DNA from 4 places in the Bradyrhizobium sp. USDA 336 genome. Region 4 is predicted to be linked to each of the others. Evidence: predicted binding sites of a transcription regulator. Region 4 holds the regulator's gene; each other region holds the start of a gene.
The links. The regulator PhoB, encoded in region 4, activates phosphate uptake and scavenging genes when phosphate is short. The targets are predictions, from matches to a motif close to TGTCATNNANCTGTCAT.
Positions count from the first base shown of each region.

Region 1: the regulator PhoB is predicted to act here: its motif matches at 1,775-1,791, upstream of phnF (phosphonate metabolism transcriptional regulator PhnF).
Region 2: the regulator PhoB is predicted to act here: its motif matches at 5,256-5,272, upstream of phnC (phosphonate ABC transporter ATP-binding protein).
Region 3: the regulator PhoB is predicted to act here: its motif matches at 5,320-5,336, upstream of ABIA45_RS02835 (YbhN family protein).

Region 1 covers NZ_JBIYDC010000002.1:4,880,625-4,888,403, reverse strand. The annotation lists gene phnE (phosphonate ABC transporter, permease protein PhnE) at 1-21, shown strand, start outside; gene phnE (phosphonate ABC transporter, permease protein PhnE) at 18-872, shown strand; gene phnF (phosphonate metabolism transcriptional regulator PhnF) at 1,010-1,741, opposite strand; gene phnG (phosphonate C-P lyase system protein PhnG) at 1,860-2,324, shown strand; gene phnH (phosphonate C-P lyase system protein PhnH) at 2,329-2,937, shown strand; gene ABIA45_RS23930 (carbon-phosphorus lyase complex subunit PhnI) at 2,942-4,045, shown strand; gene ABIA45_RS23925 (alpha-D-ribose 1-methylphosphonate 5-phosphate C-P-lyase PhnJ) at 4,042-4,938, shown strand; gene phnK (phosphonate C-P lyase system protein PhnK) at 4,931-5,728, shown strand; partial or broken gene phnL (phosphonate C-P lyase system protein PhnL) at 5,751-6,450, shown strand; gene ABIA45_RS23910 (alpha-D-ribose 1-methylphosphonate 5-triphosphate diphosphatase) at 6,463-7,611, shown strand; gene phnN (phosphonate metabolism protein/1,5-bisphosphokinase (PRPP-forming) PhnN) at 7,608-7,779, shown strand, end outside.
Region 2 covers NZ_JBIYDC010000002.1:4,888,727-4,896,505, reverse strand. The annotation lists gene ABIA45_RS23995 (dihydrodipicolinate synthase family protein) at 1-183, shown strand, start outside; gene ABIA45_RS23990 (selenium-binding protein SBP56-related protein) at 539-1,939, shown strand; gene ABIA45_RS23985 (hypothetical protein) at 2,023-2,616, shown strand; gene ABIA45_RS23980 (DUF1045 domain-containing protein) at 2,620-3,318, opposite strand; gene ABIA45_RS23975 (alpha-D-ribose 1-methylphosphonate 5-triphosphate diphosphatase) at 3,337-4,530, opposite strand; gene ABIA45_RS23970 (chloramphenicol acetyltransferase) at 4,527-5,198, opposite strand; gene phnC (phosphonate ABC transporter ATP-binding protein) at 5,373-6,188, shown strand; gene phnD (phosphonate ABC transporter substrate-binding protein) at 6,260-7,168, shown strand; gene phnE (phosphonate ABC transporter, permease protein PhnE) at 7,236-7,779, shown strand, end outside.
Region 3 covers NZ_JBIYDC010000002.1:441,312-449,090, reverse strand. The annotation lists gene ABIA45_RS02860 (PLP-dependent aminotransferase family protein) at 1-808, shown strand, start outside; gene ABIA45_RS02855 (hypothetical protein) at 868-1,449, opposite strand; gene ABIA45_RS02850 (hypothetical protein) at 1,526-1,960, shown strand; gene ABIA45_RS02845 (EAL domain-containing protein) at 1,965-4,364, opposite strand; gene ABIA45_RS02840 (ferritin-like domain-containing protein) at 4,574-5,080, opposite strand; gene ABIA45_RS02835 (YbhN family protein) at 5,508-6,590, shown strand; gene ABIA45_RS02830 (hypothetical protein) at 6,689-7,779, shown strand, end outside.
Region 4 covers NZ_JBIYDC010000002.1:6,247,233-6,255,011, forward strand. The annotation lists gene pstA (phosphate ABC transporter permease PstA) at 1-23, shown strand, start outside; gene pstB (phosphate ABC transporter ATP-binding protein PstB) at 20-841, shown strand; gene phoU (phosphate signaling complex protein PhoU) at 853-1,569, shown strand; gene phoB (phosphate regulon transcriptional regulator PhoB) at 1,592-2,299, shown strand; gene ABIA45_RS30245 (GcrA family cell cycle regulator) at 2,590-3,102, opposite strand; gene ABIA45_RS30250 (aspartate aminotransferase family protein) at 3,563-4,771, shown strand; gene argF (ornithine carbamoyltransferase) at 4,771-5,706, shown strand; gene ABIA45_RS30260 (Hsp33 family molecular chaperone) at 5,876-6,883, shown strand; gene apaG (Co2+/Mg2+ efflux protein ApaG) at 7,070-7,462, opposite strand; gene ABIA45_RS30270 (OpgC domain-containing protein) at 7,658-7,779, shown strand, end outside.

The DNA.
Region 1 (7,779 bases), 1.4 Mb from region 4:
CTGGAGGGAAGCACCCGATGAGCTCCTTCAGTTTTGAAAACCGGGCCGGCATTGCCGAACGGTATCCCGACGTCTTCCGGACCGATTGGTGGCAGCGGGGAAGGATCGCAATACTCGTCGGCGGGGCGGTCGGGCTGTTCCTGTTCGGGATCGTCCAGCTCGATATTCCCTTTAACCGGCTCTCCCAAGGCATGGTCAGGCTGGGCGAATTCGTCCAGCTCATGTTGCCGCCCAATCCGGGTTCTTGGGCGGAGGTTCTGAAATATCTGCATGCGCTCGGAGAGACGGTGTCGATCGCGTTTCTCGGCACGCTGGGCGGCGCGCTGCTCGCGCTGCCGGTATCCCTGCTGGCGGCGCGCAACGTGGTTGCAAGCCGGATCATCCGCGTATTGACGCGTCGTGGCCTCGATACCATCCGTGGAGTCGATACCTTGATCTGGGCACTGATCTGGGTCGGCGTCGTGGGGCTGGGGCCGTTTGCCGGCATCCTGGCCGTGATCTGCAGCGATTTCGGAACGTTCGGCAAGCTGTTCTCGGAAGCGATCGAGGTCGCCGACAAGAACCCCGCGGAAGGCGTTCGGTCATCGGGCGGCAACCATTTCCACAGCGTCCGGTTCGGATTGCTGCCGCAGGTATTCCCGGTCTTGCTGAGCCAGGTGCTCTACTATTTCGAGTCGAACACGCGATCGGCGACGATCATCGGAATCGTTGGCGCTGGCGGCATTGGCCTTCAGCTTGCCGAACAGATCCGGGTGCTGGAATGGCAGAAGGTATCGTTTCTGATCCTGCTGATCCTGATAACGGTATCGTCGATCGACTGGATTTCCGGCAAGCTGCGCTTCGCGATTATCGGCAAGCGGATGGTCGCCTAACGTCGTGCTGAAGCCTTATCCATTCCGATTGAATCGGAACGGAACTCTGGCTTCTTGTTTTGACGCGTTTTCTCGACGCACACCGTTTCCACTTCGGATCAAGTCCGAGGGCATGCTTCGCTGGAAAACGCTCTGATCTAACCGTTCTCCACCAAGAACTCCACACGTTCTGCCGCAAAGCGCGAGTGCTTCGTCACCAGCGGCTTGCCCGTGAGATCATGGTCGGTGGCGTCGACCACCAGGATCGGCCGCCCCAGCGCCAGATCGAGCCGTGCGGCGTCGCTCGCATCGACAATCCCTGCGGTGATCCTCGTTGCGCCCCGGCGATAGTCGCGGACGCCGAAATGCTCCAGCAGCTTCGTCATCGAGCGCGTTGCCGCGAACACGGCGCCTGCATCCGGGAACAGGTCAGCCGAGAGCCAGGTGGTGGAAACACAGATTGGCGTGCGGTCGGCGAGGCGAATCGCCTCGATCCGCACCAGGGGTGCGCCGGTCTTTAGTCCCAGCTCCCGCGCGAGCTCGCGCGTCGCGACGTCATCGGTCGCCTCGATCAGCCGGCCGTGCGGCTCGCGGCCATCAGCGCCGACGATCTCGGAGAAGCGCGTGCGCGAGCGCAGGGGATAAGCGAGCTTCTGGGCCTCGACATAGGTTCCGCTGCCGCGCTCGGCGCGCACCAGGCCGCGCTCGGCAAGCGCTGCCAGCGCGCGCCGCACGGTGTGGCGGTTGACGCGATAGGTCTCGGCGATCTCCATCTCGCCCGGCAATTTGTCGCCGGCCGCAAAGCGGCCGTCGGCGATGCCGCGCTCGATGCCATCGGCCACGAGGCGCCATAGCGCGACGCCCGACGAGGCTGTGTCCTGCATGCTCATGTCGCGGGAAACCTACTCCAGAAATCACAGCATTGTCACGAAACAGTCATGGCGCGTCCTTATGAAGTTGTCTATTATCATAGACAACTTCGGTGCGGCAAGTTCTGTAGAAGGTTCGATGGACCAGGTGACCCAGCACAACGACCAGCAAGCCCAGCGCAAGGCCGCAATGGCGGTGCTGGCGCACGCGGAGGCGGGCGAGATCGCCGCTCGCCTCCGCAACTTGGCCCTCCCGGACCATCAGGATCTGCGCACGCCCGAGAACGGCCTCGTCATGCTGCGCGGCCGGGTCGGCGGCGATGGTGCGCCGTTCAATCTCGGCGAAGCGACGGTGTCGCGCGCCGCGGTGCGGCTTGCGAGCGGCGAGGTCGGGTTCGGCTACACGCTCGGCCGCGACGGTGAGAAGGCGCGTCTGATCGCGCTGTGCGATGCGCTGGTGCAGTCCCGCGATTTCGGCGGAGCGGTGGAGCGCGAAATTATCGCGCCGTTGCGCGAGCAGCTCATGGTCAGTCGCAAGCAGGCGGCGGCAGCGGCCGCCGCGACGAAGGTTGATTTCTACACCATGGTGCGCGGTGAGGGGTGAGATCATGACCACGATTGCGGAGCTGCCGCCGGGTTTCGCCGACAAGGTGCTGTCGGCGCAATCGACCTTTCGCTCGGTCATGGACGCCATGGCGCGGCCGGGCTCGGTCCAGCGCATCGTGCCGATGGCGGGCGCGCCTGATACGATGATGCGCGGCACCGCCGCGATCGCGCTGACGCTGTTCGACCACGACACGCCGCTCTGGCTCGACGCACGGATGGCGGAAAGCGCGGACGTGACGAAGTGGCTCAAGTTCCACACTGGCGCGCCGGTTGTGCAGGATTCGTCGGTCGCTTCGTTCGCGCTCATCAGTGACGGCGGCGCCTTGCCCTCGTTCGAATCCTTCGCGCTCGGCACCAGCGAGTATCCGGACCGCTCGACCACGGTGATCATCCAGGTCGACAGCCTCGCCGCCGGGCGCAGCTTCGAGCTGCGCGGCCCCGGCATCGACGGAGTCGCCACGCTGCAGGCGTCGATCAAGCCTTTCGACCTGTTCGAGCGCCTGCAGATGAACGAAGCGCTGTTTCCGCGCGGCATCGATGTGGTGCTGGTCGCCGATGACGCCGTGGTCGCGATCCCCCGCACCACGCGCGTCGTGAGCAAGGGAAGCTAGAAGCATGTATGTCGCAGTCAAAGGCGGCGAACGCGCCATCGAGAACGCCCATCGCCTGCTCGCGCATAGGCGGCGCGGCGACCAGAGCGTTGCGGAAATCTCGCTCGATCAGATCTCGGAGCAGCTCGGCCTTGCCGTCGATCGCGTCATGAGCGAAGGCTCGCTCTATGACCGCGAGCTCGCGTCGCTTGCGATCAAGCAGGCGCGCGGCGATTTGATCGAGGCGATCTTCCTGGTCCGCGCCTTCCGCGCCACGCTGCCGCGTTTCGGCGCCAGCGAGCCGGTCGACACCGGCACCATGCGGGTGCAGCGGCGGGTGTCGGCGACCTTCAAGGACATTCCCGGCGGCCAGATCCTGGGGCCGACCTTCGACTACACGCACCGCCTGCTCGATCCATCGCTCGCCCAAGGTTTTGTGCCGGAGAGGCCGGCTGCGGCCGAAGCCTCCACCGCGCCGACGCCGCGCGTGACAGACATTCTCGGGCGCGACGGGCTGATCGAATCATCGCCGGAAGCCGAGGACGGCGCCAGCGTCGGCGATCTCACCCGCGAGCCGCTGAATTTCCCCGCGGACCGTGATTTGCGCCTGCAGAACCTTGCGCGCGGTGACGAAGGCTTTCTGCTCGCGATGGGCTATTCCACCCAGCGCGGCTACGGCCGCAACCATCCCTTCGTCGGCGAGATCCGCTTCGGCGAGGTCGAGGTCGAATTCGTCGCGGAAGACGTCGGCTTTGCCGTGCCGCTCGGCGCGATCGAGCTCACGGAGTGCCAGATGGTCAACCAGTTCAAGGGCTCGGCGACGGAAGCGCCGTGCTTCACCCGCGGCTATGGCCTCGCCTTCGGCCAGAGCGAGCGCAAGACCATGTCGATGGCGCTGGTCGATCGCGCATTGCGCGCCCGTGAGCTCGGCGAGGAGGCGCTGGCCCCGGCGCAGGACGAGGAATTCGTGATGTCGCATTCGGACAATGTCCAGGCGACCGGCTTCGTCGAGCACCTGAAGCTGCCGCATTACGTCGATTTCCAGTCCGAGCTCGGCCTCCTGCGCAAGCTGCGTCAGGAGTTTGCCGATGCCGACACGCCCGATGCCATGAAGGAGGCCGCGGAATGAACGCGCCCGCCTACAATTTCGCCTATCTCGACGAGCAGACCAAGCGCATGATCCGCCGCGCGATCCTCAAGGCGATCGCCATCCCCGGCTATCAGGTGCCGTTCGCCAGCCGCGAGATGCCGATGCCCTATGGCTGGGGCACCGGCGGCGTGCAGGTCACCGCCGCGATCCTGGGGCCGCAGGACGTGCTGAAGGTGATCGACCAGGGCTCCGACGACACCACCAACGCGATCTCGATCCGAAAATTCTTCGCCAAAACCGCCGGCGTTGCGACGACGACGGCGACGGACGAGGCTACCGTGATCCAGACCCGTCACCGCATCCCCGAGACGGCGCTGAACGAGAACCAAGTGCTGGTCTATCAGGTGCCGATCCCCGAGCCCCTGCGCTTCCTCGAGCCGCGCGAGACCGAGACGCGGCGCATGCACGCGCTGGCCGAATACGGCCTGATGCATGTGAAGCTCTACGAAGACATCGCCCGCTTCGGCCATATCGCCACCGCCTACGCCTATCCGGTGAAGGTCAACGCGCGCTATGTGATGGATCCGTCGCCGACGCCGAAATTCGACAATCCCAAGATGGACAATTGCCCGGCGCTGCAATTGTTCGGCGCCGGCCGCGAGAAGCGCATCTACGCGATCCCGCCCTATACGCAGGTGGTGTCGCTCGATTTCGAGGACCACCCGTTCGAGCCCTACCGCTTCAACGCCCCTTGCGCGCTCTGTGGCGCGGAGAATTCCTATCTCGACGAGATCGTCACCGACGACAAGGGCGGGCGCATGTTCGTCTGCTCGGACACCGATTATTGCGAGGGCCGCCAGGCCGCCGGCCATCACGGCAGTCTCAGTGCCGCGCCGTACAAGGAGAAGGCGCAGGAGGCCTCGAATGGCTGATCAGAATCTGGTCGAGAACGACGAGCCGCTGCTGGTCGCAAAATCCCTCAGCAAGTCGTTCGGCCGCATCAATGCCTGCCGCGACGTGTCGTTCTCGCTCTATCCCGGCGAGGTGCTGGCGATCGTCGGCGAATCCGGCTCGGGCAAGTCGACGCTGCTGCAAATGCTGTCAGGCCAGCTCGCGCCGAGTGCGGGCCATGTGTCCTATCGGATGCGTGATGGCGTCACCCGAGATCTCGCCACGCTGGGAGAAGCCGAACGGCGCTTCCTGTTCCGCACCGATTGGGGCTTTGTGCATCAGGATCCCGCACAGGGCCTGCGGATGGCGGTCTCGGCCGGCGCCAATGTCGGCGAGCGGCTGATGGCGGTGGGCTGGAATCATTACGGCCGCATTCGCGACACCGCGTCCGACTGGCTCACCCGGGTCGAGATCGACACAGCCCGCATCGACGATGCGCCGCGCACCTATTCCGGCGGCATGCGCCAGCGCCTTCAGATCGCCCGCAACCTCGTCACCGAGCCGCGGCTCGTGTTCATGGACGAGCCGACCGGCGGACTTGACGTGTCGGTCCAGGCCCGCCTGCTCGATCTCTTGCGTAGCCTCGTCGCCGAGCTGAACCTCGCCGTCGTCATCGTCACCCACGATCTCGCGGTGGCGCGCCTCTTGTCGCACCGCGTGATGGTGATGAAAGGCGGCCGCGTCATCGAGACCGGTCTCACCGATCAGGTTCTCGACGATCCGCGCGAGCCCTATACCCAGCTGCTGGTCTCCTCGATCCTGCCGCCATGATCTTTACAACATGAGCCCTCCGATGCCCGCCATGATCGACATTGCCGATGCGCAAAAGACCTTCACGATGCACCTGCAGGGCGGCATCGAGCTGCCGGTGGTGCGCGGCGTGACCTTCCACGTCAATCCCGGCGAGTGCGTGGTGCTGTCGGGGTCCGTCGGGCGCCGGCAAATCGTCGATCCTGAAGATGATCTTCGGCAATTACCGCTGCGACAGCGGCCGCATCGGCATCCGCCATCGCGGCGCCGTGGTCGATCTTGCCACCGCCGAGCCGCGGCAGGTGCTCAACATCCGCCGCTCCACCATCGGCTATGTCAGCCAGTTCTTGCGGGCCGTGCCGCGGGTTGCGACCATCGACGTCGTGGCGGAGCCGTTGATCGTGAACGGGATGAGCCGGACTGAGGCACAGGCGCGCGCCGGCGAGCTGCTGCGCCGCCTCAACATTCCCGAGCGGCTCTGGCAGCTGCCGCCCGCGACCTTCTCCGGCGGCGAGCAGCAACGCGTGAACATCGCCCGCGGCTTCATCTCGGATCTGCCGATCCTGCTGCTGGACGAACCGACCGCCTCGCTCGATGCAGCCAATCGCGCCGTGGTGGTGGAGCTGGTCGCTGAAAAGAAACGTCAGGGCGTTGCCATGGTCGCCATTGTCCATGACGACGAAATCCGTCATTTGATTGCCGACCGCATCGTCGACGTCACCGGCTTTGCCGCCGCGGCCTGAAGGAATGGGGAAATGAAGAAGGAATCCGTGATCGCCAACGCCAGGATCGTGCTGGCTGACCGGGTGATCGAGCAGGGCTGGCTCGCGCTTGCCGACGGCCGCATTGCGGAGATCGGCGAGGGGACTGCGCCCGCGGGTGCCGAGGATGCCGGCGGCGATCTGATCATGCCCGGCCTGATCGAGCTCCACACCGACCATCTCGAGGCGCATTACGTGCCGCGGCCAAAAGTGTTCTGGAATCCGGTCGCCGCCGTCATCTCCTATGACGGCCAGCTTGCGACCTCGGGCATCACCACCGTGTTCGATTCGCTCCGGGTCTGGCGCGAGGACGGCGCCGAGGAGGTCGATGGCCGCGCCGGCGTGCTCGCCGCCGCGATCACCACCGCGCGCGAGGCCAACCTGCTGCGCGCCGATCACTTCCTGCATCTGCGCTGCGAGATCCCGATGCCGAGCGTGGTCGAGGAGGCCAAGGAGCTGATCGACCGTCCCGACGTCAAGCTGATGTCGCTGATGGACCACACGCCGGGCCAGCGCCAGTTCCGCGACGAGGTCAAGCTGCGCGACTATTACCGCGGCAAGGGCGGCGGCAAGACCGATGCCGAGCTCGACGAGCTGTTCGCAAAGCGCTTCGAGTATCAGAGGCTCTATGCCGCGGCCAACATGCGCGAGATCGTGGCGCTGGCGCATGAGTACAACATTCCGCTGGCGAGCCACGACGACACCACCGAGGAGAACGTCGCGGACGCCGTGCGTGACCGCGTCTCGGTCGCGGAATTCCCGACCACGCTGGAGGCCGCGCGCGGCCTGCACCAGGCCGGCATCGACATCCTGATGGGCGCGCCGAACGTAGTGCGCGGCGGCTCGCACTCCGGCAACATCGCGGCGGTCGATCTCGCCCGCGAAGGCCTGCTCGACATCCTGTCGTCGGATTACATTCCGTCGAGCCTTTTGATGGCCGCGTTGCAATTGCCCGAGCATGTGCCCGCGATCAGCCTTCCTGCCGCGGTCCGCACCGTGACGAAAGCGCCCGCCGAAGCGGTCGGCCTCACCGACCGCGGCGAGGTCGCGACCGGCAAGCGCGCCGATCTGATCCGCGTCCATGTCGCAGGCCACGTTCCCGTGGTCCGCAGCGTCTGGCGCGAAGGACACCGCGTCGCATGAGCGAGATGGCGACCACGGGCGAAGGCGAGAGGGGTGCGATCGGCTCCGGCCGGCTCGTGCTCGTGGTCGGCCCCAGCGGCGCCGGCAAGGACACGCTGTTGCGGCTGGCGCAGGCCGCCTGCAGCGAGGACCCCGACATCGTCTTCCCACGCCGCATCGTGACGCGGG
Region 2 (7,779 bases), 1.4 Mb from region 4:
CTGATCAATTACGAGAACCGGCAATGCGGCCTGATCGCCTGCAAGGTGATGATGCAGGCCGGCGGCGTGATCAAGTCGGAGGCGGTGCGGCATCCGCTGCAGCCGCTGCATCCGGCGACGCGCGCGGGGCTATTGGAGCTCGCCAAGGAGCGCGACGCACTGGCGCTCAGGTGGGGGAAGTAATTCTCTCCCCGTCAGTGCGTGAAGCTGTCGTAGGGTGGGCAAAGCGAAGCGTGCCCACCAACTTGCGCGCCCTCGGGAAGAGCGGTGGGAACGGCGCTTTGCGCCTTTGCCCACCCTACGAAGGCTGCGAGGAGCGACTTGTGCGCCCTCGCTCGCAATGAACGAGGGATGCCCATTTCGCCTGAAGGCGTCGAATTAGCGCGTGCCGGGCCGTTCCCCACAGCCCGGCGATGGCATATTGTACGCGCGCCAACCGGCGCCTTGCGGAGATTCCCAGGACATCTCGCAACAGCTCTTCTTTTGCCACTATCCCGAGCCAGGTTGGTGCAAACCGACAGAACAGGGAGGCAGTGCCATGACGATGAGGCCGGATCCCACCTTTCACGCATCGCCCAAGCTTGCGATGGAAGCGCCTGCGGAGAATTTTGCTTACACCTTGCTGCTCAGTCCGGATTTCTCAAAGCCGGACGCTCTTGCGGTCATCGACGTCAAGCCGGGATCGCCGACCTATAGCCAGATCGTCCATACCGTAACGATGCCCAATAAGGGTGATGAGTTTCATCATTTCGGCTGGAATGCTTGCTCCTCCGCCCTGTCGCCGCTCGCCGGACACGCCTTCATCGAGCGGCGCTATCTCATCATCCCGGGGCTGCGCTCGTCGCGGATCTACGTGATCGATACCAAGCCCGATCCGACGAAGGCCAAGATCCACAAGATCATCGAGCCAGAGGAGGTCTTCAAGAAGACCGGCTACTCGCGGCCGCACACGATCCATTGCGGGCCGGACGGCATTTACGTGAGCACGCTGGGCGGCGGCGGCAAGGACGGCACCAATGGACCTCCGGGCGTCTTCATCATGGATTGCGAGACGTTCGAAGTTCTTGGACGATGGGAGATCGACCGCGGCCCGCAGACGCTGCACTATGATTTCTGGTGGAATCTGCCGCGCGATTACATGGTGACGAGCGAATGGGCATTACCGCCGCAGTTCGAGAACGGGATCGTCCCGGAAGATCTGCTTGCGAATAAATATGGCCATCGTCTCCACTTCTGGGACCTTCGCGCGCGTCGCAACGTCCAGACCATCGACCTCGGCGCCAATCATCAGATGGCGCTGGAGGTGCGCCCCGCGCACGATCCGGTTCGCGAGTATGGTTTCGTCGGTGTCGTGGTCGACACCACCAACCTCGAAGCGTCGATCTGGACCTGGTGGCGCGAGGGCGGAAAATTCCATGCCGAGAAGACGGCGACGATTCCTCCCGAAGCCGCGCCCAAGGAGAAGCTGCCGCCGCTGCTGCAGGGATTTGACGCCGTGCCGCCGCTGGTGACGGACATCGACCTGTCGATGGACGACCGGTTTCTCTATGTCTCGTGCTGGGGGACGGGTGAGATGCGCCAGTACGACGTCAGCGATCCCAGAAAGCCGAAGCTTGCGGGCTCGGTCCACATCGGCGGCATCGCGCGGCGCACGCCCCATCCGAACGGAAAGGCCTTTGCGGCGGGCCCGCAGATGGTCGAGATCAGCCGCGACGGCCGGCGCGTGTACTGGACCAATTCGCTCTATTCCACCTGGGACGACCAGTTCTATCCCGACGGGGTTCCGGGCGTGGAAGTCATGGCCAATGTCGGTCGTGACGGCGGCCTCGAGCTCGACAAGGACTATTTCGTGAGTTTCCCCGACGGATATCGTGCGCACCAGATCAGACTCGAGGGCGGCGATTGTTCGACGGACTCATTTTGCTACCCGTCGGTCTAGATGGGACGCAGGCGAGCCCGGCCCTTGGCTGGCTGTGGCTCGCGCTTGTTGCGAGCGGTCTCTACCACGGGATCAATCCGGGAATGGGATGGCCGCTCGCCGTTTCGGCCGGGCTCATGGACAAGAGCCCCCTCGCGCTCTTCCGCGCATTGTGGGCTCTGGCGGCCGGGCACCTCCTGGCAACACTTCTCGTGCTGCTGCCGTTCGCCTTCCTGCTCGTACTGGCCGAATGGCAGCGTCCAATCCAGATCGGTGCGAGTCTTCTCGTCATCGGCTTTGGCGTCTACCGGCTGATCGACCGGCGTCATCCGCGCGCGCTGGCACGAATTCCGCCGACGCAATTGGTGCTCTGGTCATTTGCCGTCGCCATCGCTCACGGCGCTGCCCTGATGCTCGTGCCGATCTATCTCGGGCTCTGCCAGGCCTTCGAGCTCGATGCCGGCCATCAGGCGGCGGGCGCGCTGATTGCGGCAAGTCTCGGGATGGCGGTGCTGGTGTCCCTGGTGCACGTTGCCGCCATGGTCGGTGCCGGCGGATGTCTGGCGTGGCTGGTCTACCGCCATCTGGGATTGAAGTTCGTCTCGCGAAGCTGGTTCAATCTGGATGCAGTCTGGGCGATCAGCCTCGTTCTGGTTGGCGCGGTGGCGCTCGCTTTCAATCTTGCGGCCTCGCGCTGAGGTCTACCGCACCAAAGCCCACTCGCCGATGATGCGAAACCGCGCCTTGGCATCATCCTGCCTGAACAACGCAATGCGATCGATCGCGAACATCTCGATCCCCAGCGCCACAAACCTTGTCCGCAGCATCTGAAGGATCGGCCCGCGCCGTTCCGCATCCAGCCGACCCGTCAAGGTCATGTGGAAACGGAATTCTTCCATCACGTAAGGATAGCCCCAGCGGTCGAGATAATCCCGCTGCCGCTCGCTGAGCCTCTCCGGCTTGCGACGGGCGCGATCTTCCGTCGTCAGCGGGGCGCGAAACAGGTCGAGCTCGCGAACGCAATCAGCGGCAAGCTGTTGGAGAGCCTCGACCGGCTCGGCCGGAATGACGGCAATGAAGCCGCTGATGGCATCGACCACCGGTCGGATCGCCGGGATCGGACGTGTCCTGCCCGCGAAGGCCGAGCAGGCGGCCAGCAGCTCGGCTTCGGTCTTGCCAGGCGCCAGCGCCATCGGCGCCTTCAGCGTGGCGTGAAAGCCGTATTTGCGGGGATCGGCGCTGACCTCGCGCCAGTCCGGCGCGGCCTGCAGCGCTTGTTGCGGAAACGGCAGCTCGTCTCCGGTATAGGCGTCATAGCCGAGCAGCTCGGCGCCGAAGCGGGAGAGGGCGCTGTCGCGGCCTGCGGCATAGTAGATCGCGTAGCGGGGGAAACCTGTCATTGCCTCAGCATAACCAATTTACGCCGCGACGACAGCCTCGCGCGTCGCCGCCATTGCGGTGAGCAGCCGCGTCGCGTCGGTGAGATGCACGAGCCTGCCGCCTGAGATCACCGCGATCAGTCGCGGCCGCAGCTCGACGCTGTCATCGACGAGGAGAATGTCGGCGCGGCGTCCCTCCGCGAGCAGGCCGCGATCGGTGAGGCCGGTTGCCCGCGCCGGGCCGGCGGAGATTAGATCCCAGGCCTGAGCCAGCGGCACCACGCCATCGGCGGCCAGGCGGAACGCGGCGATCAGCTGCGCGGGATAGTAATAGTCCGACGCCAGCACCGAGCAGAGCCCCTTTGCGATCATGTCGGAGGCCCTGGTCCAGCCGGTGTGGCTGCCGCCGCGCACGACGTTCGGCGCGCCGTAGACGATGGCATCGCCGTGGCTGGCCGCAGCCTGCGCCGTCTCCTCGTTGATCGGAAATTCCGCGATCAAGGCGCCGAGCTCGCGAAAGTCCCGGCGCATCGCCGGGCTCGAATCGTCGTGCGAGAGCATCCTCACCTTGGCGGTGCGGGCCGCGGCGGCCAGGCGTGACACCGAGGCGGGCACCTCGTCGGCGCGCGAGACCACGCGCTTGACCAGCCGGTCGAATTCTTCACTCGACAGCCCGGTGCGCTCCACCATGCGGTTGCGTTTGCGCGGCTTGGCCATGTCGGCGACGGTGCCGTCCATGTGGTCGTTGAATGCGAGCAGGTCGACGCGGCCCTCGGCCAGCCACCGTGCGATCTCGGCTTCGGCATCGAGATTGTAGGTCTCGTGCCGCAGGTGGAAGCGGGTGTCAGCGGCGAATTGCGGACGCTGCCGCTCGATCGCCTCCATCAGGCCGCGTGCATTGTCGGCGCTGCGCAGGCCCGGCTCCCACGAGCAGGTCGTGGCGTGAAACACGGTGGTGATGCCGTTGCTGATCGCCTGGCGGTCGCTGTCGGCGAGCGCAACGTCGATCGGAAAGTCGACGCCGGCGCGCGGCATCATCTGGCGCTCGAAGGCATCGCCATGCAGATCGACGATGCCGGGCAGCACCAGCAGGTCACGGGCATCCAGCGCCAGCCGCGCCCGGCCGCGAGAGGCGTCGACCTTTGCAATGTCTGTTCCGGAGACGAGAAGAGATGTTTCGGCGAGCTCGGCGCCGATCAGGGCCCGGCCGCCTTCGATGAATATGTCTGTCACGCGACCGCGCTTCGTTTGCTGGCAGGAGAATTGGCGAGTGAGCTCGCTTTTGCTTCGTATGCCGAGAGGAAATCTTCAATCCCGAGCTTGCGGAAATTGGGCAGCGCCTCGCGCAACTTGTCGTGATCCCAGTCCCACCAGGCAAGCCTTGCGAGCCGTCCGGCGATCTCCTCCGAGAACCGCCGCCGCACGATGCGGGCCGGATTGCCGGCGACGATGCTGTAGGCCGGCACGTCCTTGGTGACGATCGCGCCGGCGGCGATCACCGCGCCGGTGCCGATGTTGCGGCCCGGCAGCACGATCGCGCCATGGCCGATCCAGACGTCATGACCAATATGAACGTGATGCTGCCGGCGCCACTCGAAGAACTCGAGATCGTCGCTCTCACCCTCGAAATAGGCGCTGGATCGGTAAGTGAAATGCGCCTGAGTGGCGCGATGCATCGGATGGTTGCCGGGATTGATGCGGGTCATCGCCGCGATCGAGCAGAATTTGCCGATGGTGGTGTAGGTGATCTGCGCATCGTTCACGACATAGGAATAATCGCCCATCGCCACTTCATGCAGGATCGTGCGCGCGCCGACTTCGGTGTAGGCGCCGAGCCTGGTCTCATGCAGCTTGGCCGAGGGATCGACGGTCGGCTGAACCGAAAGAGCTTTGGCGGCCATGTTGCATCCGAAGTGCGAGGGCGGGCGTCTCTCTTCGAGCGGCCGGATGACGATGTCATGACAAACAGATGACAGGGGATGATGTGCGTAGGATGGCCGCACTGCAGCAGCGCTGTCACACAAGTGTTAAGCGCCGGCGTTAGCGGTTGGCTCCAGCTACTCTGGAGCTCCTGTATGCTGGTGGTTGAAGGCCTGACGTGTCGCTTCGGCGCGAAAGCCGCGGTGGACGATGCTTCGTTTCAAGTTTCCCCGGGCGGCTTCGTCGGGGTGATCGGGCGATCCGGCGCCGGCAAGTCGACATTGCTGCGGTCCATCAACCGGCTGGTGACGCCGAGCGGAGGACGCATCCTGTTCGACGGCGTCGACGTCACCTCGCTGCGCGGCAGGGAGTTGCGGCAGTGGCGCGCCCGCTCGGCGATGATCTTCCAGCAGTTCAACCTCGTCGGCCGGCTCGACGTCCTCACCAATGTGCTGATGGGGCGGCTGTCGACGGTGCCGACATGGCGGTCGCTGCTGCAGCTTTGGCCCGAAGAAGACAAGGCCGTCGCGATGTCGGCGCTTGAGCAGTTCGACATGGCTGCCATCGCGGCCCAGCGCGCCGACCACCTCTCAGGCGGTCAGCAGCAACGCGTGGCGATCGCGCGGGCGCTGGTTCAGCAGCCCGACATCATCCTTGCCGACGAGCCGATCGCCTCGCTCGATCCCCGCAACACCAAGATCGTGATGGATGCGCTTCTGCGCATCAACAAGCATTTCGGTATCACGGTGCTCTGCAACCTGCATTCGCTCGATCTCGCCCGCAGCTATTGCGACCGCCTGATCGGGATGGCCGCGGGGCGGGTCGTGTTCGACGGCGCGCCGGCGGCCTTGACCGACCATATCGCGCGCGAGCTGTACGATCTCGAGGCGAATGAAGTCATGGATGTTGCGCCCCGGGATGCATCGGTCGGCACGGCAGTTCCTGCCTTCGGCACGGTTGCCGCGGCCTGATCGCCGCTTCAAATCGAGCCCAGCGTAGAGCCGGAGCTCGACAGTTGCATAACCTTGAAATGGGAGACGTCATGATAGACCGTCGTACGATCGTTGCCGCTGCGGCGGCCCTGGCATTTTCAGTTTCGGCCGCTGCGGCGCAGGACTGGAAGGCAAAATATCCTGAGCTGATCTTCGCAAAAGTTCCCGACGAGAATGCCTCCGGCACCACTAACCGCTGGACGCCTCTGACGGAGTACCTGTCCCGCGAGCTTGGAACCAGGGTCACGCTGCGGATTGCCAACGACTACGCCGCAGTGATCGAAGGTCAGCGTGCAGGAAACATTCACATCGCGATGTACGGCCCGGCGTCCTACGCGCGTGCCTACATCGTTGGCGCGAAGGTCGAACCGTTCGCTATCGAGGTGAACGGCGACGGCACCAAGGGCTATTACTCGGTTCTCTATGTCAAGAGCGATTCGAGCTACAAGGACATCAAGGACCTGCAAGGCAAGAACCTCTGCCTCGTTGATCCCAATTCGACTTCCGGCAACAACGTGCCGCGTTTCGCGATGAACAAGATGGGCATCGACCCGGAAAAGTTCTTCGCCAAGGTGGTCTACTCGGGGAGCCACGAAAACGCAGTGATCGGGCTTTCGCAGGGCACCTGCGACGCGGCGTTCAACTGGTGGAACGATGAGAAGGAATCGAACCTGCTCCGGATGGAACGGAAGGGCATGGCGAAGGCCGCGGATTTCAAGATCATCATGAAGTCCGAGCAGATTGTGAACTCGCCGATGGCCTATCTCGGCAGCCTGCCTGACGACCTCAAGGCGGCGATCAAGAAAGCCGTGCTGGAAATTGCGGTGAAGGACAAGGCCGCTTTCGACAAGATCTACGAGGGGAAGCAATTGCCCTACGTCGAGGTCGACCACAAGGCGTATGAGGCCGTGATCGAACTGACCAAGTTTGTCGACAGCATTCGCAAGCAGAAATCCTGAGGGAAACGAAGGGTTGGACAAGACGGGCAGATCGCACGATCTGGCCGTCGGCTCTTCCGAACATCCCATGCGAACAGCAGTTCCCGAATTCCCGGAAGCCAGGCTGCGTGAGCTTGCCGATCGCTATGCGGCTGCAATTGCCGCCAAGCGCCGGCGCGTATGGCTCGGTGCCGCCGTCCTGATCGCCGTTGCTATTGCCGCGGGCTGGATGGGCGAGGTCAGTCTTGGAAATTTTGTCGAGAACTTCTGGCGCTTCCCGGCCTATTTCGTCAGCATCGCACCCAAATTTTCGTTCGCGACCGCATGGAGCGATTTGGCGGACTGGCTGTGGGGGTTGCCGCGCTGGACACGGCTTCTCGGGGATACGTTGCTGATCGCATATATGGGCACCCTCTCGGGTGCGCTGTGCGGTTTCGCACTTTGCTTCCTCGCCTCGGCCAATCTCGTGAAATCAGGAACGACTGTTTTCGTCACCCGGCGCGTCCTGGAATTTTTCAGGACCGTGCCGGAGATCGTGTTTGCCCTGATCTTCGTGCTGGCCTTTGGTCTCGGGCCGCTGCCGGGCGTTCTGGCCATTGCAATCCATACCGCCGGAGCGTTGGGCAAGCAGT
Region 3 (7,779 bases), 5.8 Mb from region 4:
CTACCCTTACGTCAAGAGCATCGCCGCGCGGCTCGGTGTGACGCTGGTCCCGATCCCCATGGACGAGTTCGGCGCGCGGCCCGACGCCATCGCCATCCAGAAGGCCCATCGCGAGGCGCATCTGTCGGCGCTGTATCTGCAGCCCATCATCCAGAACCCGCTCGGCGTCACCATGAACGCGACGCGGCGCGCCGACATCATGCGCGTCGCCGAGAAGCTCGATCTGACCATCATCGAGGACATCGTCTACGGCTTCCTCGCCGACGACACGCCGCTGGCCGCGCTCGGGCCCGACCGCTGCATCGTGCTCGACAGCCTGTCCAAGAAGGTCGCGCCGGGGCTCGCGCTCGGCATCCTCGTCGCGCCGCCGCATCTGCGCGAGAGTGTGATGAGCGCGGTGCGGACCGGCGGCTGGATCGCCTCCGGCCATGCGCTCGCGGCCGGGCAGCGGCTGATGGCCGACGGCACCGTCGCCGAGCTGACCCGACTGAAACGCATCGATGCCGCGCGCCGACAGCAGACCGCCGCTAGGCTGCTCTCCGGCTACCAGCTCGCCGCCGATCCGCGCTCCTATCATCTCTGGCTGACGCTGCCGCCGCACTGGCGCTCGCAGACCTTCGTCGCCGCAGCAGCAAGGCGCGGCATCGCGCTGACGCCGTCCTCGACCTTTGCAATCGCGCACGGTCATGCGCCGAACGCGGTGCGGCTCGCGCTGGCCCCGCCCTCGCCCGAGCAGCTCGATTCCGGCCTGCGCACCATCGTCTCGCTGCTCGGCACCAAGGAGGACGATTTCGATTCGACGGAGTAGGGCTCTCATTTGACGCGTTTTCTTCACGCGAACCGGACCTCACTTCGCTCGCAAACGCTTTAGGGCAGCAGGGCCTTCGGCACGCGATCGAAACTGTAGCTCTGCGGCCGGTTGCGCCGCACGAAGCCGCCGACCTGCCAGGCGAACAGCGCGGCGAAGCCGAGGATGAACAGCACGCCGGCGAGTTCGCCGGTCAGAAGCGCGCGGATCAACAGCCCCGCCATTGCCACGGCGAGCACGGCCAGGAACGCCAGCACCGCCGCATAGGTCTTGCGGCCGAGGCCCGCGGTCAATTCGGCGCGGCTGCCGGCTTTGGCCATCCGCGCATGCAGCTCGATCAGGAAATCGCGAAAGCCGTTGTCCTGCGGCGCCATCAGCGCCGCGGTCTGCCAGCTCGTCGACAGGATCGCGATGCGGCCGCCGCCAGTGCGGCTGATATCGGCGCGGAAGCGGTGCTGCTGCATCGACACCGGGCGGAACGACAGCCGGATCGCCGAGATCTCGTCATAGCGCCACAGGCCGGAGCGGCCGGCGATGTGCCAGGACAGCCCCTGCTCCGTCAGCTCGAAGCGATGCGCCGAGCCGATCAGCGAGGCCTTGTAGGCATAGCTCGTGGTCGAACCCGCTTCCGCTCCCGGCATGTCGTCAACGAACCCATGGGCGATCGCTTGGGCGATCGGCTTGCGCGATCGCCCCCGGCCATCCTACAAGCGAGACATGGCTGAGACGACCTTTTTTCCGCGCCGCCTGATTCTCGGCGCCGCGATGATCTCCGGTGTGTTGCTGGCGCTCGCGGTGCACATGCTGGGCGCGCGCTACGGTCTCGATCTCGGCCGCCTCTGGCGCTCCGACACGCATGAGTTCATTCCGGCGGGCGCCGCCATCGCCTGGTGGCTGATCGCCACCGTCGGATTCTCCGGCGGCTATTTCACGGCGAGCCTGATGCAGAGCGCCGTCTCCGGACAGATCCCGCAGCGGATGCGGCAATTCCTGATCGCGGTCGGCGTGCTGCTGCTTGCGGGAGCGGGTCAGGCGGCGTCGGCGCCGAGCCCGGTCCCGACCGTCTCGGGCGTGCTCGCCGGGCTTGCAGCCCTGTGTCTCGGCGCCGTGATGGCGTTCTGCGGCGCGCATTTCGCGCTGCGCCGAAGCTGACCTCTCAAGCCGACGCGCGCAGCCGCGGCCGATCCAGCATGATCGCGACATCCGAGGCGGGCCGCGGCTTGCTGAACAGATAACCCTGCGCCTGGGTGCAGCCCTCGCGCCGGAGCAGCTCGAGCTGCGTATTGTTCTCGACGCCCTCCGCCGTGGTGACGATGCCGAGGCTGCGGCCAAGGCCCGTAACGGCGCGGATGATTGCCATGGAATCCTCGCGTGTCGCCAGCTCCGATACGAAGGAACGGTCGATCTTGATCTTGTCGAATGGGAAGCTGCGCAGATAGCTCAGCGACGAATAACCGGTGCCGAAATCATCGAGCGAGATCCGCACGCCCATGGCACGCAGCTCGTGCAAGGTCGTCAGCGTCGCCTCGCTGTTCTGGAGCAGGACGGATTCGGTGATCTCGAGCTCGAGGCGGCGCGCACCGAGTCCCGATATGGCCAACGCCTCGGTCACCGCCGCGATCAGGTTCGGGCTCTTGAACTGCACCGGCGACAAATTGACGGCGACGTCGACATCGTCGGGCCAGGTGGCCGCGTCGGTGCAGGCGGAGCGCAGCACGAACTCGCCGAGCTGAACGATGAGCCCGGTCTCCTCCGCAAGCGGAATGAAGCTGATGGGCGCGATCAGCCCGCGTTGCGGATGGTTCCAGCGCAGCAGCGCCTCGAAGGCGACGACGCGACCGCTGGCGACCTCGCGGATCGGCTGGTAATAGACCTGAAACTCGTCGCGCTGCAGCGCCGCGCGCAGATCCATTTCCAGAAGGCGCCGCGCCTGCGCACGCGCATCCATGCCGGTCTCGAAGAAGCGATAGGTGCCGCGGCCGTCCGCCTTGGCGCGATAGAGCGCAAGGTCCGCGTTCTTGAGCAGCTCGTCCGGATTGCTGCCGTCCTGCGGCGACAGCGAGATGCCGATCGAGACGCCGATCACGATCTGATGATCGTCGATCTGGTAAGGCGCCGAGATCACCTCGACGAGGCGTCCGGCAAGCGCTCGCGCGGCGATCTCCTCGGAGCGTCCGATCTGGACCACCGCGAACTCGTCGCCGCCGAGCCGCGCCACGGTGTCCTGTTCGCCGACGGTGGCCTCGAGCCTGCGGCCGACCTCCTTGAGCAGCGCATCGCCGATGGGATGGCCGAGCGAGTCGTTGATGTCCTTGAAGTGATCGAGATCGAGGCAAAGCACTGCGAGCTGGTCGCCCGACTTGGTCTGGCGCAGTCCCTGCTCGAGCTGTTCGTGGAACAGAACCCGGTTCGGCAGGCTGGTCAGCGCGTCATGGCGCGCCATGTGCGAGATCTTGGCCTGCGCCTCCAGCCATTCGGTGATGTCCTCGAAGGTCGCGACCCAGCCGCCGCCCTGCATCGGCTGGTTGACGACCCGGATGGAGCGGCCGAACCGGTTGACGACGTCGGTCGTGGTGCGGCCCTCGCGCGCGTCGGCGACGAGGCGGGCGAAGAATTCATCGGCGTCGCCCTGCCACTGGCCCTTGGCCTGCTCTTCCCTGAGCACGTCGACCAGCAAGCGGCCGGTGAGCGGCACGTCGGTTCGACGGAGCATCGCGGCATAGCGCTCGTTGAACAGGATGATCTTGCCGTCGGCGTCGAACATGCACAGCCCCTGCGACATGTTCTCCAGCGCGCTGTCCAGCACGATCTGCTGGCGGCCCAGTTCGCCCTTGGCGCGGCGGTCGAGCAGCGCGGCCACGAGCGCAATCGCGATGATCGCGACGGCGGCACTGGCAGTCAGGAACGACAGTGAGGCCGGCGGGACCGAGAGCCCGCTGATCGCGATCGTCGGATCCGGCGTCAGCAGCACCGCGCCCATCGCGGTGAAGTGATGGGCAACGATCGCCAGCGTCAACAGAGCAGTCGCGCTCAGCGCATGCCGAATCCCGTCACCTCGCGCGGCGACGAACAGCGCGAGCGCTGCGAAGACGATTCCGAACAGCACCGAGGCGGCAACCGTGCTCCCGATCCAATCCAGCCGTGCCGGCATCTCCAGCGCCGCCATGCCGGTGTAATGCATCGCCGCGACACCAAGGCCGACGATGGCGCCGCCGACGGCGATCCACACCGGGCGCGAGGACGCCACGGCGATGCTGAGGCCCACGAAGGTCAAGGAGATCGCAAGCATCAGCGACAGAATTGTCACCGGGATGTTGTAGGCGCCGGCGCTCCCGGGGCCATAGGCGAGCATCGCGATGAAATGCGTCGCCCAGATGCCGCATCCGCTGACGGCCGCATCCAGGGCGATCCAGGCCAGACGCCCGGCTCCGTGCGTCGCGCGTGCGCGCTGAAACAGGCTGATCGCCGCGGCGCTGGCGAGCAGGCACACCGCGCCCCCAAGGGCCACCAGTCGCCAGTCATGCTCGTCGGTGAGACAGTAGAGAACTTGATACATTGCCGGCCCCTATCGACCCGCATTTGAGCCGACAGTGGTGGACGATCGGTAACCGGCTACAAATCTGCTCCGGAAGTGGTGAATGGAAGATGAGCGATTTCGCTCACATTGCTGATCCTGACGGCGCACCGAAGCAGCACCACGGCAGCGGGAAGCGAACAAGCAAAGCGCCGCGCGGAGCGTCGCGCGGCGCTCGTAGTTTCCTCTTCTCAGCTCGCCGCGCGCAGATTCACCTTGCTCTCGGCGAGCGTCGTCAGCTTCTGGTCGGTCGCCTTCTCCTCCTCGAGCGTCTTGGCGAGCACCGCTGCACAATCGTTGCGGCCGAGCTGCTTGGCCCAGGCGATCAGGCTGCCGTAGCGGACGATCTCGTAGTGCTCCGCGGCCTGCGCCGCATTGATCAGGGCCGCGTCGAGCACCGCCTTGTCGGCGACTTCGCCGGCGGTCTCGTCGGCTTCCTCGATGATGCCATCGATCGCCGGGCAGTCGACCGCCTTCACGGGGACGCCGTGCATCTTGAAGACCTCCTCGAGCCGCGCAACGTGCTGCTTGGTTTCCTCGAGGTGCGTCAAAAAGCCCTGTTTCAGCTGCGGATCAGTGGCCTTGGTCGCCATCTTCGGCAGCGCCTTGGTGAGCTGCTGCTCGGCGTAATAGATGTCCTGGAGCTGATGCACGAACAGGTCGTTCATGGTCTTGATGTCTTTTGTGAACAGTCCCATCGTTCCGATCCTCGGGTGTTGGGAACACGGAGGCGCCGGCTCGTGCGAAAATGCCGCGTATTCCGCCATGTTCGATTGCTGATGGAGCCTAACGACCACGCGACATCGACGTTCCAAAAACGTCGATGCGGCCTGCGCTGGAACAATGCGGACGGCGCCGGGATTTGAGATCGTGCCGGCACGGTGAGCGCGCGGACGGAGCCGGGTTTCGCGACTCATATGCTTAACGGGCCGCCGATATGAACCGCGTATGACAAAGTTGCTCGCCGAACGCAGAACCTATTGTTGTCAAGGGCTGCACAAGCCGCTGATTTTGCCTTAAATGAGCTGGATCATGCCTAGCGATCGATGCCTTCCTTTTGGCCGTGATCGCACCCGACCGGCCAATGCCTGGCCCGGTCGATCTTGCCCCCCGCCGGGAGGATGAATGCACGGACTGCTGCCCGCGCTGAAGCGCGGCTTCAAGAGATGGATCGGCTGGCGACGGCTCGGAGTTGCCGCGAGCATCTTCATCATCGCCTTTGCGATCACCACGCTGGTGCGAACCCTCAAGGGCATCGATACCGGGGTCATCCTGACCGCGTTGACGGAGATTCCCCGCGGCAACATTGGGCTGGCGGCGATCTGCGTCGTCTTCGCGTTCTGTACGCTGACCTTCTACGACTATTTTGCACTGCGAACGATCGGCAAGAAGCACGTGCCCTATCGCATCGCGGCGCTATCCAGCTTCACGTCCTATTCGATCGGCCACAACATCGGCGCCACGGTCTTCACCGGCGGCGCGATCCGTTTCCGGATCTATTCGGACTACGGATTGAACGCGATCGACGTCGCGAAGATCTGCTTCCTGTCGGGCCTGACCTTCTGGCTCGGTAACATCTTCGTGCTCTCGATCGGCATGGCCGTCCATCCGGATGCGGCCTCCTCGATGGATCAGCTCCCCTCTTCGCTCAATCGGTTGATCGCCCTCGGCGGCCTCGCATCGATCGGCGCCTATCTGGTCTGGCTCTGCATGGGCGAGAAGCGCCGCGAGCTCGGCCAGAAAGGCTGGAAGGTGGTGCTGCCCTCGGCACCGCTGACCTTGGTGCAGATCCTGATCGGCGTCGTCGATCTCGGCTTCTGCGCCACCGCAATGTACCTCCTAATGCCGGCTAACCCGCCGATCGACTTCATGTCGCTCGCGGTCGTGTTCATCCTGGCGACCCTGATCGGCTTTGCCAGCCACGCCCCCGGCTCGATCGGCGTGTTCGATGCCGCCATGCTGGTGGCGCTGCCCCAGTTCGGCCGCGAGGAGCTTCTGGCCACGCTGCTGGTGTTCCGCATTCTCTATTTCGTGATCCCGTTCGGCCTCGCCATCTCCATCATGGGCATGCGCGAGCTCTGGATGAATGTGGTCGCACCGTGGCAGGAGCGGCGGCGGCTGGCGGAAGCCTGCGCGCAGGCCAACCTGCCGAAGGAGGTGACGCCGATGGAGCGCGAACGGCTGCTGCGGCAGGCCGGCAAGCGCTGAGCCGCCGAAGGCACCTCGGAATCATCGGACAAAGGTTGCGGGCCGGCGCGCAATCCTCTCTTATTTCCGCCTCAACTTTGCCGTTGAAGACGCGGGCCATGATTTCCGTATTCCTTCGCACCCTTTCGGCAGGCGCCGTGCTGCTTACCAGCCTCCTCGCTTTGCCCGAGCGTGCCGCCGCGCAGGACGCCGGCACCATGCAGATCAGCTGGGAGGTGCGTAACCGCTTCCGGCTATTCCGCGAGGAGCGTGATTTCCTGCTCCATGTCGAGAACGCGCGTAACCGCAGCATTCTGGCCGCCGAGCAGTCGCTGGAGCTCCAGAGCGAGGGCCGCGGCTGGGCCCGCAACATGGTCAACCGGCTGTGCATCGATCTGCAGGGGCGGGTCAACCAGCCCTGCACCCGCGACAATGTCAAAGAGAACTACATCACGCCGATCGACCATCCGGTGACGGTGCGCCTGACCGGTGCGGTGCCGGTCGGCGCCACCTGCGCCTGGTCGTTCGATGACGGCGACGGGCCGCAGAGCTCGACCTTCGACTGCGCCGAGCCGATCAATTTGCGCGTCCGCTACGGCAAGCAGACGGTCGCGACCGTCGATGTCTCGGCCGGCTCCGATCCGACCCAGCGGGTCCAGACCGAGATCCAGGTCCGCGACATCTTCATCGCAGGTCTAGGCGACAGCATCGCCTCGGGCGAAGGCAACCCGGACCGGCCACTGGCGCTGTCGGACGAAGGTTTTTGCTTCCGCTCCTATCTCGGCACCGCCGGCGAGCAGTACTATCGGCCGAGCCGCCACGGCTTCAAGGGCGGCCGCGCCTGCGAGGCGCCGGATACGCTCGCCAACTGGCAGCGCTACAGCGCGCTCTGGTTCAATGCGCCGTGCCATCGATCGCTCTACAGCTATCAGGCGCGCACCGCGCTGGCACTCGCGGTGCGCTACACCCACATCGCCGTGACCTTCCTGCCGCTCGCCTGCACTGGCGCCAGCATCGTCGACGGGCTGCTCGGCTCGCAGCGCGCCCGCGAATGCCCGCCCGGCAAGACCGGCGTCTGCAACACCAGCGTGAACGCGCAAGTCGCCGAGCTGCGGGAAGCCGTCACCGCGGCGAAGAAGCGCCAGCCCGATCGCACGCTCGATCTCGTGCTGCTCTCGGTCGGCGCCAACGACGTCTATTTCTCCGGCCT
Region 4 (7,779 bases):
GCGCCGAGAGGACTGCAAAATGAGTGAAATGTCTGTTTCCGTCAGCGCACCGACCGTTCATCCCGGTTCGCAGCCGTTGCCCGAGGCGCCCGCCAAGGTCACCGCGCGCAACCTCAACTTCTACTACGGTGATCACCACGCGCTGAAGAACATCAACCTGGCGCTCGGCACCAACCGCGTCACGGCGTTCATCGGCCCGTCCGGCTGCGGCAAGTCCACCCTGCTGCGCATCTTCAACCGGATGTACGACCTCTATCCGGGCCAGCGCGCAGACGGTCAGCTGTTGCTCGACCATACCAACATCCTCGACCCCAAGCTCGACCTCAACCTGCTCCGTGCCCGGGTCGGCATGGTGTTCCAGAAGCCGACGCCGTTCCCGATGACGATCTACGAGAACATCGCCTTCGGCATTCGTCTCTACGAGAAGATCTCCAAGTCCGAGATGGACGGCCGCGTCGAGAAGGCGCTGCGCGGCGGCGCGCTGTGGAACGAGGTCAAGGACAAGCTCAATGCCTCCGGCCTGTCGCTCTCCGGCGGCCAGCAGCAGCGCCTCTGCATCGCCCGCACCGTCGCGGTGCGGCCCGAGGTGATCTTGTTCGACGAGCCTTGCTCGGCGCTCGACCCGATCTCGACCGCCAAGGTCGAAGAGCTGATCCAGGAATTGTCCGAGAACTACACGATCGCGATCGTGACCCACAACATGCAGCAGGCGGCGCGCGTCTCCGACAAGACCGCCTTCATGTATCTCGGCGAGTTGATCGAGTTCGATGACACCAGCAAGATCTTCACGTCGCCGAGCGATCGGCGCACGCAGGATTACATCACCGGCCGGTTCGGCTGAGGAGACGGAACATGGGTTCTGAACATACCGTAAAGGCCTTCGACAGCGATCTTCAGGAGCTCACCCGCCTTGTCGCCGAGATGGGCGGCATCGCCGAGCGCATGATCGTCGATTCCGTCGACGCGCTGATCCGCCGCGACGTCGCGCTCGGCCAGCGCGTGGTCGCCACCGACGCCGAGCTCGACGCGCTGCAGAAGCGCATCGAGGAGCGCGCCGTGCTCACCATCGCCCGCCGCCAGCCGATGGCCGTCGACCTGCGCGAGATCGTCGGCGCCATGCGCGTTGCGACCGATCTCGAGCGCATCGGCGATCTCGCCAAGAACATGGGCAAGCGCGTCGCGGCGCTGGAGACGGATTTCCATCCGCTCAAGCTGTTCCGCGGCCTGGAGCACATGACCGACCTCGTGCAGCAGCAGGTCAAGTCGGTGCTGGACGCCTATGCCGCGCACGACCTGCCGGCGGCGATGGCGGTGTGGAAGGGCGACGAGGAAGTCGACGCCATCTGCACCTCGCTGTTCCGCGAGCTCCTCACCTACATGATGGAGGATCCGCGCAACATCTCGTTCTGCATCCACCTGATGTTCTGTGCCAAGAACATCGAGCGGATCGGCGACCACGCCACCAACATCGCCGAGACCGTGTTCTACATGATCGAGGGCCAGGCGATCACTGACAAGCGGCCGAAGGGCGACATGACGACCTTCGCCACGACGGTGCCGAACACCTGACGACTTAAGGAGCGACGACCACATGGGCGCACGCATTATGGTGGTTGAGGACGAGGAAGCTCTCACCGAGCTTCTCCGCTACAACCTCGAAGGCGACGGCTATGACGTCGAGACGGTGATGCGCGGCGATGACGCCGACACCCGCCTCAAGGAGCACATTCCCGATCTGATCGTGCTCGACTGGATGCTGCCGGGCCTGTCGGGCATCGAGCTGTGCCGGCGGCTTCGGACCCGTCCCGAGACCAAGCAGCTGCCGATCATCATGCTCACCGCGCGCGGCGAGGAGAGCGAGCGGGTGCGCGGGCTTGCGACCGGCGCGGATGACTACATCGTCAAGCCGTTCTCGGTGCCGGAGCTGCTCGCGCGCGTGAAGGGCCTCTTGCGGCGTGCCAGCCCCGAGCGCCTCGCCACCGTGCTCGCCTATGGCGATATCGAGCTCGACCGCGACAAGCGCCGGGTGGCGCGCTCGGGCCGGCCGATCGATCTCGGCCCGACCGAATATCGCCTGCTGGAGTTCTTCCTGGAGCATCCCGGCCGCGTGTTCTCGCGCGAGCAGCTGCTCGACAGCGTCTGGGGCCGCGACATCTACATCGACGAGCGCACCGTCGACGTCCATATCGGCCGCCTGCGCAAGCTGCTCAATCTCGGCCGCGAGCAGGACCCGATCCGCACCGTCCGCGGCGCCGGCTACGCGCTGGACGATCGCTTCGCGAAGGCTGAGCAGACCTGAGTTTTTTGGATCTCGGATTAGCGCACCGCGGCAACAATCTCAGTCGTCATCCCGGGGCGCGCGCAGCGCGAGCCCGGGATCTCAGCGCGAGCGCCCGCGCTCGTCGCGATCAACAATAGGACGTGCTTTGGCGAAGACTCGGAGCAACCATCTCGCGCAATCACCGCGCTCTGTGGTTATGGGATCCCCGCCCCCCGTGCGCAATCGCGCACTAGGCGGGGATGACATCGAATAATAGGAGCCGTCATCGTGTGACGGCTGCCGTCCTGGCGATCAATGAAATCGCAAGCTCACCGCGTGCCCGGCTTCGGTGCTGCGCGACGGCGGTCCGCTGCGGGCTGATAGGCCACGCGCGAATGCTGGGCACAATAGGGCAGGCCTGAGAGCGCCTTGCCGCCGCAGAAGAAGAAATCCGGGCTCGAGGGATCGCCGACCGGCCAGTGGCAGGTCGCCTCGTTCAATTCCAGCAGCGACAGCCGCTGGCTCATCGGCACCACGTTGTCGTAGGTAACCGGCTCGGCTTCCAACTCGACCTCGAAGGCCTGCGCCAGCGCGGTGTTGCCGCGCGCGACGGGGCGGGTCACCCGCATCATGTGCTGCGCGGGCCGTGCCTTGCGCGGCCGCGGCGCTGCCGATGAAGGGCTCTTGGCGCGGCCGGACAGGCCGAGCCGGTGCACCTTGCCGATCACGGCATTGCGGGTCACATTGCCGAGCTCCGCCGCGATCTGGCTGGCCGAAAGTCCGGCCTCCCAGAGCTTCTTCAGCTGCTCGACGCGATCATCGGACCAGGTCAAAACCGTCATTGCACCCTTTCCCTCGCTGCGCGCCTGCCATCCTGGGGCCTTCGCAGCGAATGCTTTAGCCTTGAAAAACCCGTGCCGTCAGAATCCCTTAAGGCTCGCCGGGCGCGCTCAAGACGCCCGAACGTTTACGCCGGTACATGAGGACTTCTGGGATCAGAACTGCTGCACGAGATGTCGTATCTGACAGTCCAAACGCTACAATATGGCGTGACTCCCGCGCAAGAGTCCGCCGACTCGCTTCCACATGTTCCGTGGTGAAAAACCCGCAAAATCGGCACCGCAAGACTACGGAATCAGCGTTTCGCGAGGCTTTCCGGGCGGCATTGACACCCGTCTTGCCAAGCATAAGATAGTGCCACGTGCCGCCCTTAAAAGGCGGCACGTTTCGTTTTCCGGGGCCGGTCGATGGTGCGTCGCGCAATGCATGCCCTCACACCGTCCGCAACATTCAAGTGACGTCATGACTAACAGCGCAGCGCCGCATTTGCTCCCCGTTTTCGCCAGGGCCGACCTCGGTTTCGAGCGCGGCGAAGGCTGCTGGCTGATCGCGACCAACGGCGATCGCTATCTCGATTTCACCTCGGGCGTGGCGGTGAATGCGCTCGGCCATGTCCATCCCGCGCTGGTAAAGGCATTGCAGGAGCAGGCGACCAAGCTCTGGCACATGTCGAACCTGTTCCAGAGCCCTGATGGCGAGAAGCTCGCAAGCCGCCTCTGCAATGAGAGCTTTGCGGACTTCGTGTTCTTCTGCAATTCCGGCGCCGAGGCGCTGGAAGGCGTGATCAAGCTGGTGCGTCACCATCACTTCTCCAAGGGGCATCCGGAGCGTTACCGCATGATCACCTTCGAGGGTGCCTTCCATGGCCGCACGCTGGCGACGCTCGCCGCCACCGGCTCTGCGAAATATCTCGAGGGCTTCGGCCCGCCGATGGATGGCTTCGACCAGGTGCCGCATGGTGATCTGGAGGCTGTGAAGAAAGCGATCGGTCCGCACACCGCCGGCATTCTCATCGAGCCGATCCAGGGCGAGGGTGGCGTTCGTTCTGCACCTCACGCCTTCCTGAGGGCGCTGCGCGAGCTCTGCAACGAGCGCGGCCTGTTGCTCGCCTTCGACGAGGTGCAGACCGGCATGGGCCGCACGGGCGAGCTCTTTGCCTACAAGCGCACCGGCGTCACACCGGACGTGATGTCGCTCGCCAAGGCGCTCGGCGGCGGCTTTCCGATCGGCGCGGTGCTGGCGACCGCGGATGCGGCCGCCGGCATGGGGCCCGGCTCGCACGGCTCGACCTTCGGCGGCAATCCGCTCGCGATCTCGGCTGCCAACGCCGTGCTCGACGTCATGCTCAAGCCCGGCTTCTTCGACCACGTGCAGAAGATGTCGCTGCTGCTCAAGCAGAAGCTCGCCTCCGTGATCGATCGTCACCCTGATGTCGTCAGCGAGGTTCGCGGCGAGGGCCTGCTGATCGGCATCAAGGCCGTGGTGCCTTCGGGCGATCTCGTCGCGGCGCTGCGCGCCGAAAAGCTGCTCACCGTCGGGGCCGGCGACAATGTCGTGCGCTTCCTGCCGCCCCTGATCGTCACCGAAGCGGAGATCGAGGACAGCGTCGGGCGGTTAGAGCGGGCCTGCGCTGCGATCTCCTCCAGCCAGACCAAGCGGGCGGCAAGCTGATGAGCACGACGCCCAACAAAGCTCCCAAGCACTTCCTGGACATCAACGAGCTGCCGCTGTCGGAGCTCAAGAGCATGCTCGCCGCCTCTTCCGCCATGAAGGCGAAGCAGAAGGCGCAACAGCCGGTCAGGCCGCTCGAGGGCAAGACGCTGGCGATGATCTTCGAGCGTCCCTCGACCCGCACCCGCGTCTCGTTCGACGTCGGCATGCGCCAGCTCGGCGGCGAGGCGATCATGCTCACCGGCGCCGAGATGCAGCTCGGCCGCGGCGAGACCATCGCCGACACCGCGCGGGTGCTGTCGCGCTATGTCGACGCCATCATGATCCGCATCCTCAACCACGATGCGCTGCTGGAGCTCGCGGCCAACGCCACCGTGCCCGTCATCAACGGCCTGACGCGGCGTTCGCATCCCTGCCAGGTGATGGCCGACCTCATGACCTATGAGGAACATCGCGGCCCGATCGAGGGCAAGACGGTGGCCTGGACCGGCGACGACAACAACGTGCTGGCGTCCTGGGCCCATGCCGCCGAGCGCTTCAAATTCCAGCTCAATGTCGCAACGCCGCCGGAGCTCGCACCGAAAAAGGCCATGCGCGACTGGATCAAGGCGACGGGCGCGCCGATCGTGCTCGGCACCGATCCCGAGGCCGCCGTGCGCGGCGCCGATTGCGTCGTCACCGACACCTGGGTGTCGATGGGCGACAAGGAGGGCGAGCACCGCCACAACGTCCTCAAGCCCTACCAGGTCAATGCCAAGCTGATGTCGCTGGCAAAGGCGGACGCATTGTTCATGCATTGCCTCCCGGCCCATCGCGGCGAGGAGGTCACCGATGAGGTGATCGACGGGCCGCAATCGGTCGTGTTCGACGAGGCCGAAAACCGCCTGCACGCGCAGAAGGGCATCTTGGCCTGGTGCTTCGACGCGGTGAAGTAACCTTCTTGTAGCCCGGATGAAGCGCAGCGAAATCCGGGGTTCTCAACGCGTGGAAAGACCCCCCGGATTGCGCTGCGCTCCATCCGGGCTACGCAGCTCGTCGTTCCTGGAGGACGGAATGCGGGCGTGCCTCTTTCAATTTGCATCGAACGACCCCAGATAAAGCGCCATGGTTTCCCAATCTCCTGACATGAAAACCGGGCCTGAAGGCCCGGTTCGCGCGCCATCATCGGTTCCGATCGATGACGCCGTGCTGCCTTACGAGGTCGACGCGCTCGACGTGCGCGGGCGCCTGGTGCGGCTTGGCCCCGCGCTCGACGACATTCTCACCAAGCACGATTATCCCGCAGCCGTGGGCAAGCTGCTCGGCGAGGCCATCGTGCTGACTACGCTGCTCGGCTCGACGCTGAAATTCGAGGGCCGCTTCATTCTTCAGGCCCAGACCGACGGTCCGGTGTCGTTCCTGGTGGTCGACTACAAGGCCCCGGACCGCCTGCGCGCCTATGCGCGCTTCGACGCCTCGCGCCTGGGCACGACCAAGGATTCCGGCACGCTGCTCGGCCGCGGCCATCTCGCCATGACCATCGACCAGGGCCCCGACATGAGCCGTTACCAGGGCCTGGTTGCGCTCGACGGCGGCAGCCTGGAAGACGCCGCCCATGAATATTTCCTGCGCTCCGAGCAGATCCCGACGCGCGTGCGCCTCGCGGTCGGCGAGGAGTGGCGCTCGAGCGACGGCGGCAAGCATCGCTGGCGCGCCGGCGGCATGCTGATGCAATTTCTGCCGAAGGCGCCGGAGCGCGCGCGGCAGGCGGACTTGCATCCCGGCGATGCGCCCAACGGCACCGAGGTGCACAGCGTCGCCGAGGACGATGCCTGGGTCGAGGCGCGCTCGCTGATCGAGACCGTCGAGGACGTCGAGCTGATCGATCCCGAGCTCTCCGGCGAGCGGCTGCTCTACCGCCTCTTCCACGAGCGCGGCGTGCGCGTGTTCAATCCGCAGGTGCTCGAGGCGCGGTGCTCCTGCTCGCGCGATGCGGTCGCCGCGATGCTCAAGAGCTTCTCGCACGACGACCGCGCCGCCATGGTCAAGGACGACAAGGTCGTCGTCACCTGCGAATTCTGCTCGTCGGTGTACCAGTTCACGCCGCACGAGGCGGGCGTCGAGGACGCGTAAGCCTATCCGCGTCGCTGCACTCAATGACGAGTGGAGCAGTGCCACACGCGCGGTGTCATCGCCCGACTTGATCGGGCGATCCAGTACTCCGAGACGATGCTGATCGAAACGAGAGGCCGTGGCGTACTGGATGCCCCGGTCAAGCCGGGGCATGACAGTTGTGAGTGTTACGGCGAACTCGCCTCCCTAATTCAACACCCGCTTGTTGTCGGGGCTGTCCAGCGAAAATGTCGGCACGTCGATCTCGAAACGCTCGCCGGTTTCGCTGACCATCTGGTAGCGGCCGGTCATGAAGCCCGAGGCGGTCGAGAGCGGCACGCCGGAGGTGTATTCGAAGCGCTCCCCGGGGGCGAGGATCGGCTGCTCGCCGACCACGCCTTCGCCCTTCACCTCCTGCTGGCGGCCGGAGGCATCGGTGATGATCCAGTGCCGCGTCTTGAGCTGCACGGTCTCCTCGCCCGAATTGGTGATGACGATGGTGTAGGACCAGAAGTAGCGCGAGCGGTCGGCCGACGATTGCTCCGGAACAAAGTTCGGCTCGACGGTCACTTCGATCTGGCGGGTCACGGCGCGGTACATGGCTGTCATCATACCGAAATCCGCCCCGGGAACCAAACCCCCGCGGGCGCCTTGGCGACATCGTCCCGCCAGAATTGGCGGGAAAGCACACCACCGAGGGAGACACCCTGATGTGATCCGGACGCTTTGCGAGACGACAGCCGGACCATTACACTGCTTCAATGTCGCGATTTGCGGAAGGGTTTCCAGGCCCCGATGACCATTGCCGACCAAGTGACGGGATCGACCATCGCAGGAACCGCGGGCGCCAAGCCCGCAGGGACCAAGGCGCGCGCCGCAGCGCCGGCCATCACGCTGCCCGCCATCGGCGAGCGCGA